Regions from separate parts of the Rhizobium sp. BK512 genome, predicted to be linked through region 3. Evidence: predicted binding sites of a transcription regulator. Region 3 holds the regulator's gene; each other region holds the start of a gene.
The links. The regulator LexA, encoded in region 3, represses DNA repair genes until DNA is damaged. The targets are predictions, from matches to a motif close to TGTTCNNNNTGTGTTCNG.
Positions count from the first base shown of each region.

Region 1: a site for LexA is predicted at 1,233-1,250, ahead of FHX06_RS27290 (DUF5680 domain-containing protein). Genes of this name have one in related genera too.
Region 2: a site for LexA is predicted at 1,799-1,816, ahead of ruvC (crossover junction endodeoxyribonuclease RuvC). Genes of this name have one in related genera too.
Region 4: a site for LexA is predicted at 1,483-1,500, ahead of FHX06_RS07350 (cobaltochelatase CobT-related protein). Genes of this name have one in related genera too.

Region 1 covers NZ_JACIAS010000008.1:305,947-309,141, reverse strand. Annotated here, with positions in the region: gene dnaE (DNA polymerase III subunit alpha) at 1-998, opposite strand, end outside; gene FHX06_RS27290 (DUF5680 domain-containing protein) at 1,311-1,772, shown strand; gene FHX06_RS27285 (ABC transporter ATP-binding protein) at 1,776-2,459, opposite strand; gene FHX06_RS27280 (lipoprotein-releasing ABC transporter permease subunit) at 2,515-3,195, opposite strand, start outside.
Region 2 covers NZ_JACIAS010000015.1:5,011-8,205, reverse strand. Annotated here, with positions in the region: gene FHX06_RS34275 (methyl-accepting chemotaxis protein) at 1-1,612, opposite strand, end outside; gene ruvC (crossover junction endodeoxyribonuclease RuvC) at 1,858-2,385, shown strand; gene ruvA (Holliday junction branch migration protein RuvA) at 2,398-3,012, shown strand; gene ruvB (Holliday junction branch migration DNA helicase RuvB) at 3,083-3,195, shown strand, end outside.
Region 3 covers NZ_JACIAS010000002.1:781,043-784,237, forward strand. Annotated here, with positions in the region: gene kdsA (3-deoxy-8-phosphooctulonate synthase) at 1-53, opposite strand, end outside; gene FHX06_RS09770 (VOC family protein) at 50-937, opposite strand; gene lexA (transcriptional repressor LexA) at 1,133-1,858, shown strand; gene FHX06_RS09780 (ComEC/Rec2 family competence protein) at 1,839-3,195, opposite strand, start outside.
Region 4 covers NZ_JACIAS010000002.1:299,846-303,040, forward strand. Annotated here, with positions in the region: gene FHX06_RS07340 (extensin family protein) at 1-128, shown strand, start outside; gene FHX06_RS07345 (ADP-ribosylation/crystallin J1) at 136-489, opposite strand; gene FHX06_RS07350 (cobaltochelatase CobT-related protein) at 486-1,439, opposite strand; gene FHX06_RS07355 (response regulator) at 1,706-2,089, shown strand; gene FHX06_RS07360 (sigma-70 family RNA polymerase sigma factor) at 2,227-2,721, shown strand; gene FHX06_RS07365 (Crp/Fnr family transcriptional regulator) at 2,715-3,195, opposite strand, start outside.

The DNA.
Region 1 (3,195 bases), on a different contig from region 3:
AGCTCGGCGAGGCGCATGTCGAGCCCCTCTTCCGCCTGCCGGCGAAGCTCCAGCGCCTCGGCGCGTTCGGCCTCTTCAGGATCGGCGGTGGCGCCGGTGAAGCGCGGCAGGATCGGCTTGCGGGTCTTCAGAATGAAGGAGCAGCGTCGAGCGATCTCGACCGTATTCTCCAGCGCTTCCGGCAGATCGGCGAAGAGCTTTTCCATCTCCGCGCGGCTCTTCAGGTAGTGATCCGGGGAGAGTCGGAAACGGCTGTCGTCGGAGACAATGGCGTTGTGGGCGACCGCCATCAGCGCGTCGTGGGCATCATAATCGTCGCGCGTCGGGAAGAAGGCTTCATTGGTCGCGACCAGCGGAAGATCATGCTTGTAGGCAAGGCCGATGATCTTCTGTTCGTGCCGCTTGTCGTAAGTGCCGTGCCGCTGCAGCTCGACATAAAGCCGGTCCCCGAAGATGCGCTTCAGCGTCAGCAGCCGCGTCTCCGCCGCGGCGGCGTGGCCGTCCTTGAGCGGCATGTCGATCGGCCCGGTCGAGGCGCCCGTCAGCGCTATCAGGCCTTCCGTCCCGATCTCATCCAGCCATGAGGCACGGATATGTATTGTCGAATTGCCTTCGCCGCCGAGATAGGCACGGCTGACGAGATCGACCAGCCGTTCATAGCCCGCATCCGTCGCAGACAGAAGCACGATGGACGGCAGCTTGACCAGCGCCTGCTGGCCTCCCCGCTTTTCGGTTTCGAGGCCGTCTTCCATGTCGATCGACACCTGACAGCCGATGATCGGCTGCAACCCGTCATCCATCGCCTTCTGGGAAAACTCCAGGGCGACGAAGAGATTGTTGGTATCTGTGATGGCAATGGCCGGCTGGCTGTCGCCGGCCGCCTTGTAGAGGATCTTCTTGAGAGGCAATGCGCCTTCGAGAAGTGAATAGGCGGAATGCACCCTCAGATGGACGAAGCCCGGCGTTTCGCCGATCGCACCCTGTTCCGCATCCGCCATGACATGCCCTTCCAACTGCATCAATGAAGAATGCGCATTGTCGGCATTGAAGGCGATTCTGTCCAGAAAAAGTCCCGCTTCAGGACCGCATGGCAGCCATGCGGTCCCCTGAAATCTTACATTGCCATGACAATCAGCGAGAAGCTGGCAACGAACATTGCGATGGAGGTGAATGCTGCGATATCACGGATCATGTCAGTCATTTGGCTCTCCTTTGCTCTTATGTTTTTAATTTGTTCCATGTATGTTCTATTGTCAACAGGTTTACCCCCCGCTTCTGCGGGACATGGTTAACATCGGAGCAGAGGGACTATGGACGTTCTGGAACTCAATAGCTTCATTGTCGAAGCCAAATCGCAGACATATGTCGCCGGCGCCAAGTCGCAGCCGTCCTATCGGATCGGTGCCCACGATATCGGTTACAAGCGCGGCATCTGGCGTTATCTCGACAGCTATTTTGGCGGTACGGACTTTGCCGGCCAGGAAGTGGTGTGGCTGGAGGAAAAGCCGGTGTGGGCGATGAACTATTTCGGGCGCATCATCGAACCGGGAATCATCGACTCGACCATTGCCGGCACTGTCATCTGCGCCGCGCTGTCACAGCTCTACAGGCAAGGCCGCTTTCTCGGCGGAATGGTTCTCCATCACGCGCTGGGACACTATGTCGATAGTAGCGAAGGCGATTGCACACATTTCCGCGGCCACGAATTTATTCTCGTGGACGGCCTGAAGGCCTACGAGCTCGATTATCGCGGCGGGCTGATTATCCCCTGAGAATCAGAAATCCACGACCTTGCCGTCGGCGATCGTCACGCGTCGGTCCATGCGCCGGGCGAGCTCGTGGTTGTGGGTGGCGATCAGCGCGGCAAGGCCGGACTGTCGCACCAGCGCCTCAAGAGCGTCGAAGACATAGCTGGCGGTTTCCGGGTCGAGATTACCGGTCGGCTCGTCGGCCAGAAGCAGGCTCGGCGCATTGGCAACGGCGCGCGCGATTGCCACGCGCTGCTGCTCACCGCCGGAAAGCTCGCCCGGGCGATGCACGCCGCGATGGCCGATGCGCATGTAATCCAAAAGCATCTTTGCCCGTTCGCTCGCTTCCTTCCATGAGAGGCCGGCGATGAGCTGCGGCATCATGATGTTCTCCTGTGCCGAGAATTCCGGCAGCAGGTGATGGAACTGGTAAACAAAGCCGATCTCGCCGCGGCGGATGGCGGTGCGCTTGTCATCGGAAAGGCCATCACAGGGGCGGCCGTTGACCACTACCTCGCCGCCGTCTGGATGCTCCAGCAGCCCTGCGACATGCAAAAGCGTCGACTTGCCGGTGCCTGACGGCGCCACCAGCGCCACCATCTCACCGCTCGACAGGGTGAAATCCGCACCCTTGAGGATGGTCAGCAGCGTTTCGCCCTGTCCGTAATGGCGCTCAACGCCCGAAAGCTTGAGAACGACGTTGCGTTTCATGAATGCGGCATTCCTTGGATTGGGCCTTGGATCGTGCATGATCTTGACTCGGGCCTTATTCGTAGCGGAGGGCCTGGACGGGGTCGAGGCGGGAGGCGCGCCAGGCCGGGAAGATCGTCGCGATGAAAGAGAGCGTCAGCGCCATGACGACGACGGAGATCGTTTCACTCACATCCATTTCCGCCGGCAGCTGGCTGAGGAAATAGAGCTGCGGATCGAAGAGCACCGTGCCCGAAACCCAGGAGAAAAACTGACGGATGGATTCGATGTTGATGCAGACGAACACGCCGAGCAGCACGCCGGCGATCGTGCCGACAATGCCGATAGCAGCCCCCGTCATGAAGAAGATCCGCATGATGGCGCCTGAACTTGCGCCCATGGTGCGCAGGATCGCGATATCGCTGCCCTTGTCCTTCACCAGCATGATGAGACCGGAGATGATGTTGAGCGCAGCGACGAGCACGATCAGCGTCAGGATCATGAACATCACGTTCCGCTCTACCTGCAAGGCGGAGAAAAAGGTCTGGTTGCGCTGGCGCCAGTCGGTGATGGCGATCTGCCGGCCGGCTGCCTCCTCGACCTTCGGCCTCAGATTGTCGATATCGTCGGGATTGTTGACGAAGAGCTCGATCGACTGCACCAGCCCGTCGGCATTGAAATAAAGCTGCGATTCCTCGAGCGGCATGTAAATGATCGAAGCATCGTATTCCGACATGCCGATCTCGAAGATCCCGGA
Region 2 (3,195 bases), on a different contig from region 3:
TCGAGCTTGCCTGACGCTCCGTGCGGCCGGCCAGTTCATCGGCACCGGTGCGCATCTCTTCGGAGCCGGCACGGACGGCCATGGAATTGCCGCCGATCGCCGTCATCGTTTCGTTGAGTGTCGCCAGCGCCTCGTTGAAGTTCACGCGCAGGCTTTCGAGCTCGCTCGGGAAGCGGGTTTCGATCTGGTAGGCGAGATCGCCGCTTGCCAGATGATGAAGCCCCTCGTCGAGTGCCGTGACGACATCCTGCAGACTGCGGGCCTCCGCCTCGCGCTGGGCAAGATTCTGTTGGCGCTCGCTTTCGGCCCGCATGCGCGTTTGCTCGCTCGCAGCTTCGAGCTGGCGGCCTTCGATCAGCGACTGCTTGAAACGAGCAAGCGCTTTCGCCATCGTGCCGATCTCATCCTTGCGGTTCTGGCTGCCAATCTCGACTTCGAGCTTGCCGTCAGCGACTTCGCTGGTCACGCCGGCAAGACGGGCAAGCGGCGAGAACAACAAGTTGGTGATGAGCCCCGTGGCAATAGCCATGACAACGAGAACGCCGATGCCGATCCAGGTCAGCAGCGTGGCGATCTCGATCGAGCCAGCGTTCAATTCGCTGAGCAGCACGCTTTCGACGACGAGGAAACGATCGCCGCGATAGTCGACGCCGCGCACATAGGCGCGTGCTGTTCCATCGGTGCGATCGAAGTCTGCGACTGTCATCGCCGAGCTCGCAAGCGCGTCCTTAATGAAGGTGAACGGCGCGGTATCGAGCGTCGCTAGCCGGCCGGATGCATTGAGACCAACTGCCGAACCGTCAGCCGAAATGATCGCCGCCTGCGCCGTACTGCCTGACACAATGCCCTTCGCGAGGATGCCAGTGACGACATCGTCGCGTACCTTGAAGAGCATCAATCCCTTCGCCTGGCCGAGCTTGACGATCGGCACCGCATAGAAGATCGCCGACTTGCCGCTTCCTGCGTCGACGCGCAGACCGGAGAAGGCCGTCGGCGCAGAATCATCAGTGGCCTTTGCGGTATTCTCGATCGCCCTGGCATAGGCGATACCTGCACCGGTCGACTTCCAGGCATCCGACTTCAGGTTTTCAGCGAAGTCGTCATTCTTCTTGTAAGAATAGAGCACAGTACCATCGAGATCGACGATCAGGAGGTCGCTGAACGCCGTGTCGGCGAGATCGCGCGCCACTTCGCTCTGAGTCTTTTCATGGTTCGAATAATAGAAACCGCTCGGCCCCTCCGGCTTGGTAAGCTTTTCGCGCTGGTCGGCCGGGTTCGGGTTGTTGGTGATAAAGACTTTCTTCAGCTCCCCGCGGGCATCGCCCGAGCTTTTCTCGATCGTCTTCCAGCCGCTCTTCAGGCTGGTGATCGCCATCTGCAGCGCTTCGATGCGCGCAATGGAGGTCGCCTGGTTCTCGAGCTGCACAAGCTGATCCTGCAGCATATCGCCGCGGAAAATCAGTACGCTCTCCTTGGCCTTCAGCGCCTGCTCGTCGGAAACGCGGCTGCTGGCGAAATAGGCGAGGATATTGATCACAGCGACCGAAAGCGTGGTCAGCAGGATGAAGGTGGCTATCACCTTGAAGGACAGGGACTGAAATCTCTGAGCCATGAAAAACGAACCCTTCCGGAACGGCGCCGCCGGCGGGTGTATCGTCGAGATATCACCCGCCGGTTGAGCTGCAAACAGACCATCGGAGGCCTTAAGCTTTGCAAAAGCCGGCCCCTCTCACATTTGATGGATCAGAATTCGTGCATCCGGTTTAATTCGCGGTAAATGCCGCCTGAAAACACGCCATGTTTTCGCTTTGTTCACATATCGATGGCACTTATTCAGCCGTCGCTATAGGGTGAGCCATGCAAAACACGATTCGCATCATCGGTATTGATCCCGGTCTTCGCCGCACCGGATGGGGCATCATCGATACGCTCGGCAGTTCGCTGCGCTTCGTTGCCTCGGGAACCGTCACCTCGGATGGCGACATGGACCTGGCTTCGCGGCTCTGCCAGCTGCATGATGGGCTTGCCGACGTTGTCCATTCCTACAAGCCGGAAGAGGCTGCCGTCGAACAGACCTTCGTCAACAAGGACGCCGTCGCCACGCTGAAGCTCGGCCAGGCACGTGGCATCGCCATGCTGGTGCCGGCCCGTGCCGGTCTGCCGGTGTCGGAATATGCGCCGAACGCCGTGAAGAAGACCGTCATCGGCGTCGGTCACGGCGAGAAGCAGCAGATCCACATGATGCTGAAGATCTTGATGCCGAAGGCCGAATTCAAGGGCAATGACGCCGCCGACGCATTGGCGATTGCGATCTGCCATGCTCATCACCGCGGTGCAAACCGCATGCGCCAGGCGGTCGCCAGCGCTTCTGCAACTCATCCCTGACGGAACAAGATCATGATCGGCAAGCTGAAGGGCATCATAGACGAGATCGGCGATGACTATGTGCTCGTCGATGTGCACGGCGTCTGTTACGTCGCCTTTTGCTCGGCACGCACGCTCTCGAAACTCGGCTCCGTCGGAGAGGCCTGCGTGCTTTTTATCGAGACTTATGTACGTGAAGATCAGTTGAAGCTCTTCGGCTTCCAGACCCAGCTCGAACGCGAATGGTTCAACCTGCTCCAGAGCGTGCAGGGCGTCGGCGCGAAAGTGGCGCTCGCCGTACTTTCGACGCTCACACCATCAGAGCTTGCCAATGCCATCGCCCTGCAGGACAAGACCGCCGTTTCGCGTGCTCAGGGCGTCGGCCCCAAGGTCGCGATCCGCATCGTCACCGAACTCAAGAACAAGGCACCCGCCTTTGCCGGCGAGGCGATCAATATCGGTCTCAAGCAGGAGATCGGCGAAGGCGTGGCCGCAGCCCCCGTTGCCGATGCCGTTTCGGCCCTGACCAATCTTGGCTATTCCCGTGATCAGGCAGCCAATGCGGTTGCCGCCGCCATGAAGACGGCCGGAGAGGATGCCGATAGCGCCAAGCTGATCCGCCTCGGCCTGCGGGAACTCTCCCGCTGATGGCCTCGCGGGGTGTCAATGCGGGCCGCTTGGTGTATGGACTTGAGCAAGCTTCTAACGGAAATACTCAATGACTGATGCCCGCCTGATAGCGCCGGAAAAGCGTGGCGAAGACCTGGATACAACGCTGCGTCCGCAGTCTCTGGACGAGTTTACCGGCCAGGCGGAGGCACGCGCCAATCT
Region 3 (3,195 bases):
ACCTTGCCGGCGCCTTCGCCGACCGTCACCACGGAGTTGGTAGTAGAGCTCATGATGTTTCCTCAAAGGCGAAGAGTACGCCCTGGCCGGGCGCAGGCTTCACCAGAATACGGTTGCCCTTGCGTGTATAGGTCACCCCGTTAGCAGCCAAATGCGCTTCTGTCACGGCCAGATCGCCGACAGCAAAGCGGATCGCCCGACCGCGCAGACCACGATCGGTATCCGACGTGGCAAGATCGAAATAAGCCTCCAGACCTTCCGGGGTCATCAGGCTGATCTTTGCGTTTCCGGTGGGCACGTCCAGCCCGAAACTCGTGACCTCAGTAGATGCGCCCTTTGCCGTGGAGCGAACGAACTCACCGAAGGCTGTCGGCTCGGGGGCCGCGAGCGCGATCTCGGCAATGCCTGTGACACCATTGGCATGGGTCTCAAGCGCGGTCCGGTCGGCAGGAAGCGGATTAACGCGTTCGACTGCGAAGAGAAAGAAATCCGGTGCCCGCAGGTCGCCAGCGAAGGCGAGCCGGAAGCCGGCAATATTCTCCGTGCCATCCGGCATTTTAACAGGGCGCTCGAACTGCAGCACAGAACCGGCACTCATACTGTCCTTCACGAATCGAGCATGTTCGTGCTTTGCATCTGCCGTCGCAAAGCCAATCGCGGACAGTCCTTCGCTGCCGCAGCGGAAGCGAAAAGCCTGATTGCGGGCGGTGAACACATTGCCATCGTGTGCTGCCCCCTCGCTCTCTTCGACGCTCGCGACACCCAGGGGCTCCAGATAGGTTTTGTCGGCAAAGAAAACGCAGGCATTTTCGGTCCCAAAAGGATGACGGGCATCCGGCGCCACAGTGAAACCAAGCTTGCCAAGTCTTTCGCGGGCAAGGTCGATATCGGTAACCGGCAAAACGAGATGATCGATTGCAAGCGTATCTTGGCTCATTAGGTCCCCTCCAACAGTCACAAGGAGATGTGCTTCAGCAGGTGTTGCGAGACAAGGCCGCGAAGGCCCGGGCGCGAGAAAAATAAAATTCTCACCAGAATGGACAGAAGTTTTACGAAAATTTAGCTACTTGCGGAACACATATGGAACATATAGTGTCCGTTCTGGATTTGTTTCAAGACTGGGGTGCACGCCATGCTTACGCGCAAACAACAGGAACTCCTTCTTTTCATTCACGAAAGGATGAAGGAGTCGGGCGTTCCTCCGTCTTTCGACGAGATGAAGGATGCGCTGGATCTGGCCTCGAAATCCGGTATTCACCGGCTGATCACGGCGCTTGAGGAGCGCGGCTTCATTCGCCGGCTTCCGAACCGGGCACGCGCGCTCGAAGTCATCAAACTGCCGGAGGCCTACAGCCCCAGCCTGCAGCCACGTCGCGGCTTTTCACCGAGCGTCATCGAAGGCAGCCTCGGCAAGCCGCAGCCCGTTGCAGCGCCGGCTCCGGCAAAACCAGCGCCTGCTGCCGATAACGGCAACTCGGTCTCCGTCCCGGTCATGGGCCGCATCGCTGCCGGTGTGCCAATCTCGGCAATCCAGAACAATACGCATGACATCACCGTTCCTGCCGATATGCTCGGCTCCGGCGAACATTATGCGCTCGAAGTTCGCGGCGACTCGATGATCGAAGCCGGCATCTTCGATGGCGACACCGTCATCATCCGAAATGGCAGCACCGCCAACCCGGGTGATATCGTCGTTGCCCTCGTCGACGACGAGGAAGCAACACTCAAGCGCTTCCGCCGCAAGGGCGCATCGATTGCGCTCGAGGCTGCAAACCCTGCCTATGAGACCCGAATTTTCCCACCGGATCGAGTGAAGGTTCAGGGAAAGCTTGTCGGCCTCATTCGCCGCTATCACTGACCGGTGACTGGCTTGCGTCTGTGAATGTATCGCTGCGCCAGTCATAGGCGCGGTGGCGCATCCAGGGGCGTTGCAATGGGCCGAATGCGGTTGCGACATCGATTCCACTATCTGTGAAGCGAAGCTCGACAGAACCTGTCTTGCGTAGCGTCTCGCCGGTAAAGAGCAGCGCGCCGGAACGACAACGGTCCAAGCGCAATCGGACAGGGGTTACGACAATATCGGCCGTATCGCAGGCCGGCCCGAGATAGGCAGCATTTTCGATGACAGTCAGTTTCTTTCCATTGCCTAGCAAGGCGGTACACCAGGTGCGCTTTTGGCAAGAGAATCGTGACGTTGGGCTGATGGCGAGTGCCTGCCTCATTGCCTCTCTGGCTTCATTCTGTTGATCGGGTGACAGCTGCAATCTTTTGCCATCTGACATGGTGGGTGTCTTGGTTGCTTGAAGCATAACCGGCTTCTGATGCTCTTCGATGGCAAGTGCCCTCTGCCATTGTTCGAAAATGAAGGCTGGCGGCTTTTCACGGTTTGAAGCCATTGCCTCTCCATCGATTACAGCGACCAGGCTGCCGTCTTCCGAGATGGCGACGTCGGGCACCGCTTCTGATGGAAGCAACACAACAGCGAACGTTGAAACAGTGATTATCGCGGTTCCGATATGCCGCAACCGGGTTCTGAGCAAGGTCAGCAACAGGAAGCCGAAGACGGCTGCCGGAAAGTACCAGCCGGGTAAGCGGGCAACATCTATATTGCCGCCCCACCCCGCCACCGCCTTTGCAATGGCGATCACCAGGTCGAGCCCGAAGCCTGCCACCGGCCATAGCCAGCCATCCAGACCAAAAGGCATCAGCAGCATCGCCAGCATGCCGGCCGGCATGACGATGAAGGAAATGACCGGCATGGCCGCGAGATTTGCCGGCAGGCCATAAGCAGTCAGCCGGTGGAAATGTTCGATCGAAAACAGCGCCGTCGAGAAACCACCGATGAGAGACGTCAGGAAAATACCGCCGAAGAAGCTGCCGACCATGAAGAAAGGTTTCATGATCGGAAGTTTGGCAAAGGCATTCTCCCTCATCGGCCGCCCTTTCCAGAGGTCGTATCCGGCGACCAGGGCAAGTGTTGCGGCGAAAGACATCTGGAAGCTCGGTCCGAGCACTTCCGATGGTGAGACCGCGAGGATCACGAGAGCCGACAGCGCCACGTTTCTGAGGCTGATAGACGGCCGGTCGAAGAAGACGGCAACCAGCATGATCGCCATCATGATGAAGGCGCGTTCGGCTGAAACGGCAAAACCCGAGATCAGATAGTAGGCCGTTACCGCAGCGAGTGCGCCGGCT
Region 4 (3,195 bases), 480 kb from region 3:
AAGCCGTGCGCACCGACAGCTGCAATTACTTCACGACGGTGCTCGGCCCCGGCTACAATCCCGAACACTACAACCATTTCCACTTCGATCTCATGTCGCGCAGGGGCGGAAGATCCGTCTGCAAGTAGGTTGATATCACGGGAAGGTCTGCGTCACCTCGATCACGCCGACGATGGCAGCGTTGAAGCTGTCCATTTCATCAGCGGGTATCCAGTATTCGAGATGTGCCCGACCGCCGGCTTCCTGTACCGCGTATCCGTCGAGATAGTCCTTTCGGACCTCGAATCTCGTAACGAATCCTGCGCCGCTACGAGGCACGTTCCAGTCACGGGCGATCCTGACGGCATAGTCCTGAGAAAGCACCGGATAGAAGATCGGCTGGTCGGGCAGGCGGGGCGGAAATCCGCGCATGCCAAGATCGCGGATGAGCGCTAGTTCCTCTGGACCAACCGGACGCCAGAGGGTGATTGTTTCGATGGCGTCGCTCATGTCCTGTCCTCGTTGGTCGTCTCTTCGGTCAAGGTCTTTGCCGGCAATGCTGCGGTGTCGCAGATCGCCTTTTCGAGGGTCGAGATCAATACGGTGCCGAGATCGCTGACCGACTGGATGATCTGTGCATTTTCATAGTAACCGGTCGTATCGTGGCCGATGCGGAGCCCGTAAAGCCTGATGTCGTCGGCGGCTTCTACGCGTCCGATTACCTCGCGCAGGTGACGGTCGAGAATGGTGTCCTCGTTGTGGAAGAGCGTTGCATCATCGACAGGTGCACCATCGGAGAGGACAATCAGCGCCTTTCTCTTCTTCTTGTTTGCTGCCAGCCGATCCACCGCCCATTCGAGCGCTTCACCGTCGATATTCTCTTTGAGCAGGTCCGGGCGAAGCATGGGTTCCAACGCACGACCTCCGCCTGACCAGTGGGGTGCGGCCGCGGATTTATAAATGATATGCAGAGTATCGTTCAGGCGTCCAGGCAATCGCGGCCTGCCCCTGCTTCGCCAGAGTTGGCGGGATTTGCCGCCCTTCCACCGGACGGTCGTAAAGCCGAGCAGTTCAGTAGCGATGCCCAGATTCTTGAGGAAATCCAGCGCAATGTCGCACGCTGCTGCCGTGAGCAATATGTTCTGTCCCTTCATCGAACCCGATTGATCGACGAGAAGGGTGATTGCCATCTCCGACAACTCCTCAGCGGTCTTTGCCGCACGAATGCGGTCCGATGCCGCCAGTGCCTTGACGGTCGCGCCGGTTCGCCAATCCGTCAGCGCATAATTGAACGTTCGGCAGGCACCCAGATATTGGATCTGGTCGGCGCCTTCCAATTTGCCGAGAACCGTATGCAGCTTGTCTGCATCGATGACGATATCGAATTGCCGGGTGTAGATGCGATAGGCGTCCGCGTCGGGGTGCCCTTCGGGCGCCGCGACGGAACTGGCTCTGGTCATTTTCGTCTGGCTTTTAAAACAGGATTTAAGGCGTTGCAGAGCGCGAAACATGGATAAAACTTTTGGAGCGGCGGTACGACCGCTAGATGGCATGGAGAATTTGCCGAAGTCTACAACTTACTGTCGTGACAGCGGCATGTCGCATACTTCTGCCGTGCCGGCAGGCGGGTCCCGGATATCCTCGCATCCAGCCGGAAACCATTAAGGCACTTCGCAGTTAGGAATACTCGGCCTGATCCCGGGGGATGAGGCGACTGCGGGGAAGGATGGAGATCGGCGATCTCGGGCTCATGGCGGGAAAGCATCTGCTCATTGTCGAGAGCGGCGATCTGGTCGCCGACGAAGTGCGGCTTGCGCTGACGCAGGCCGGCGTCGTCATCGTTGGGCCTGCCGCCTCCGTCGAAATCGGCCTTGCGCTGCTCGACATCGTCAGGATCGATGGCGCCATCCTGGATATACGCATCGAAGGCGAAACCGCATTCCCGCTCGCCGAGCGTCTGCAGGACGCAAGAATATCTTTTGTTTTCGCGATGTTTCATGCCGATGCGGATATTGCACCAGAATATGGCGGCTACCGGCTCAACGAGAGCCCCGCCGCACTTGCCGAGATCGGCGAGGCTCTCTTTGCGCCGCGCGCAAACGGCGGCTGAAATCCGGCCTGGCTCGCAGCGGCATCCCATTGTGCGGTAGCGTACAAAGTGGCCCGCTGGCGGAACGAACAGCAGGTTGCCCCCTTTCTCCAGAATAAGAGCCCGCGGGTTCACATCCGGGGCCAGGGAGCCAGGACATGCAAGATTCCCACGAAATGCTTCAACAAGAGATGGTCGCCCATATTCCGGCGCTGAGAGCATTTGCCCGCACCTTTTACCGATCGTCCGGGGATGCCGACGATCTCGTACAGGAAACGCTCGTCAGGGCGCTTGGCAGCATCGGCCAGTTCAAGCAGGGCACCAAGATGAAATCCTGGCTGTTCACGATCATGCGCAACGCCTTCTGCACGCGCTTTCGCCTCAGGCAGCGCGAGACGCTGGGCTCGGAAGAATGCGCCTCCTCGCAAGGCAGCGTGCCGGCCGACCAGGAATGGCACCTGCGCGGCCACGAACTGGAGGCTGCCTGCGGACACCTGCCGGAGCCTTATCGCGCCGCCTTCGCCTTCGTCTTCGTGGACGGGCGCTCCTATGAAGAAGCCGCGGACCATTTCCATTGCCCGATCGGCACTATCAAGAGCCGGGTGAACCGCGCCCGCCGACGCATTGCGCATGATATCGGCTATTATCAATAGGCCTGATTATCGCCGGCCTGGACTTTCGCGAGAGCCTGCGGCTGTCTGAGTTCGCCGATCAGCCGGCGATATTCCTGCTCGGCGCGGCCGTAGGAATCGCCGGCGAACTCCTCGAGACCCGTCCGGTCGCGGACGGTAACCAAGCTGCGCTCCGACCAGATCAGCTGCCTGCCTTCCAGATCATGCAGGGCGGTGGTTATGCTGGCGCGCCTGACGGACAGCATGAGAGCCAGGAATTCGTGCGTGAGGCCGATGTGGTCGCCGTCGATACGGTCATGGCACATCAGTATCCAGCGCGCCAACCGCGCCTCGATGGAATGATTGGCGTTGGCAAGCGAAGTGAAAGCCGCCTGTACTATGAATGTCTGGACATAACGGTTCAGGAGCCTGCGCAGAGATGGCACGGCCCTCAGGGCCTCCTGCAGCGGCTCTACGGCGATGCGCGAGCCATGGCCTTCCACCTGCACGAAAATG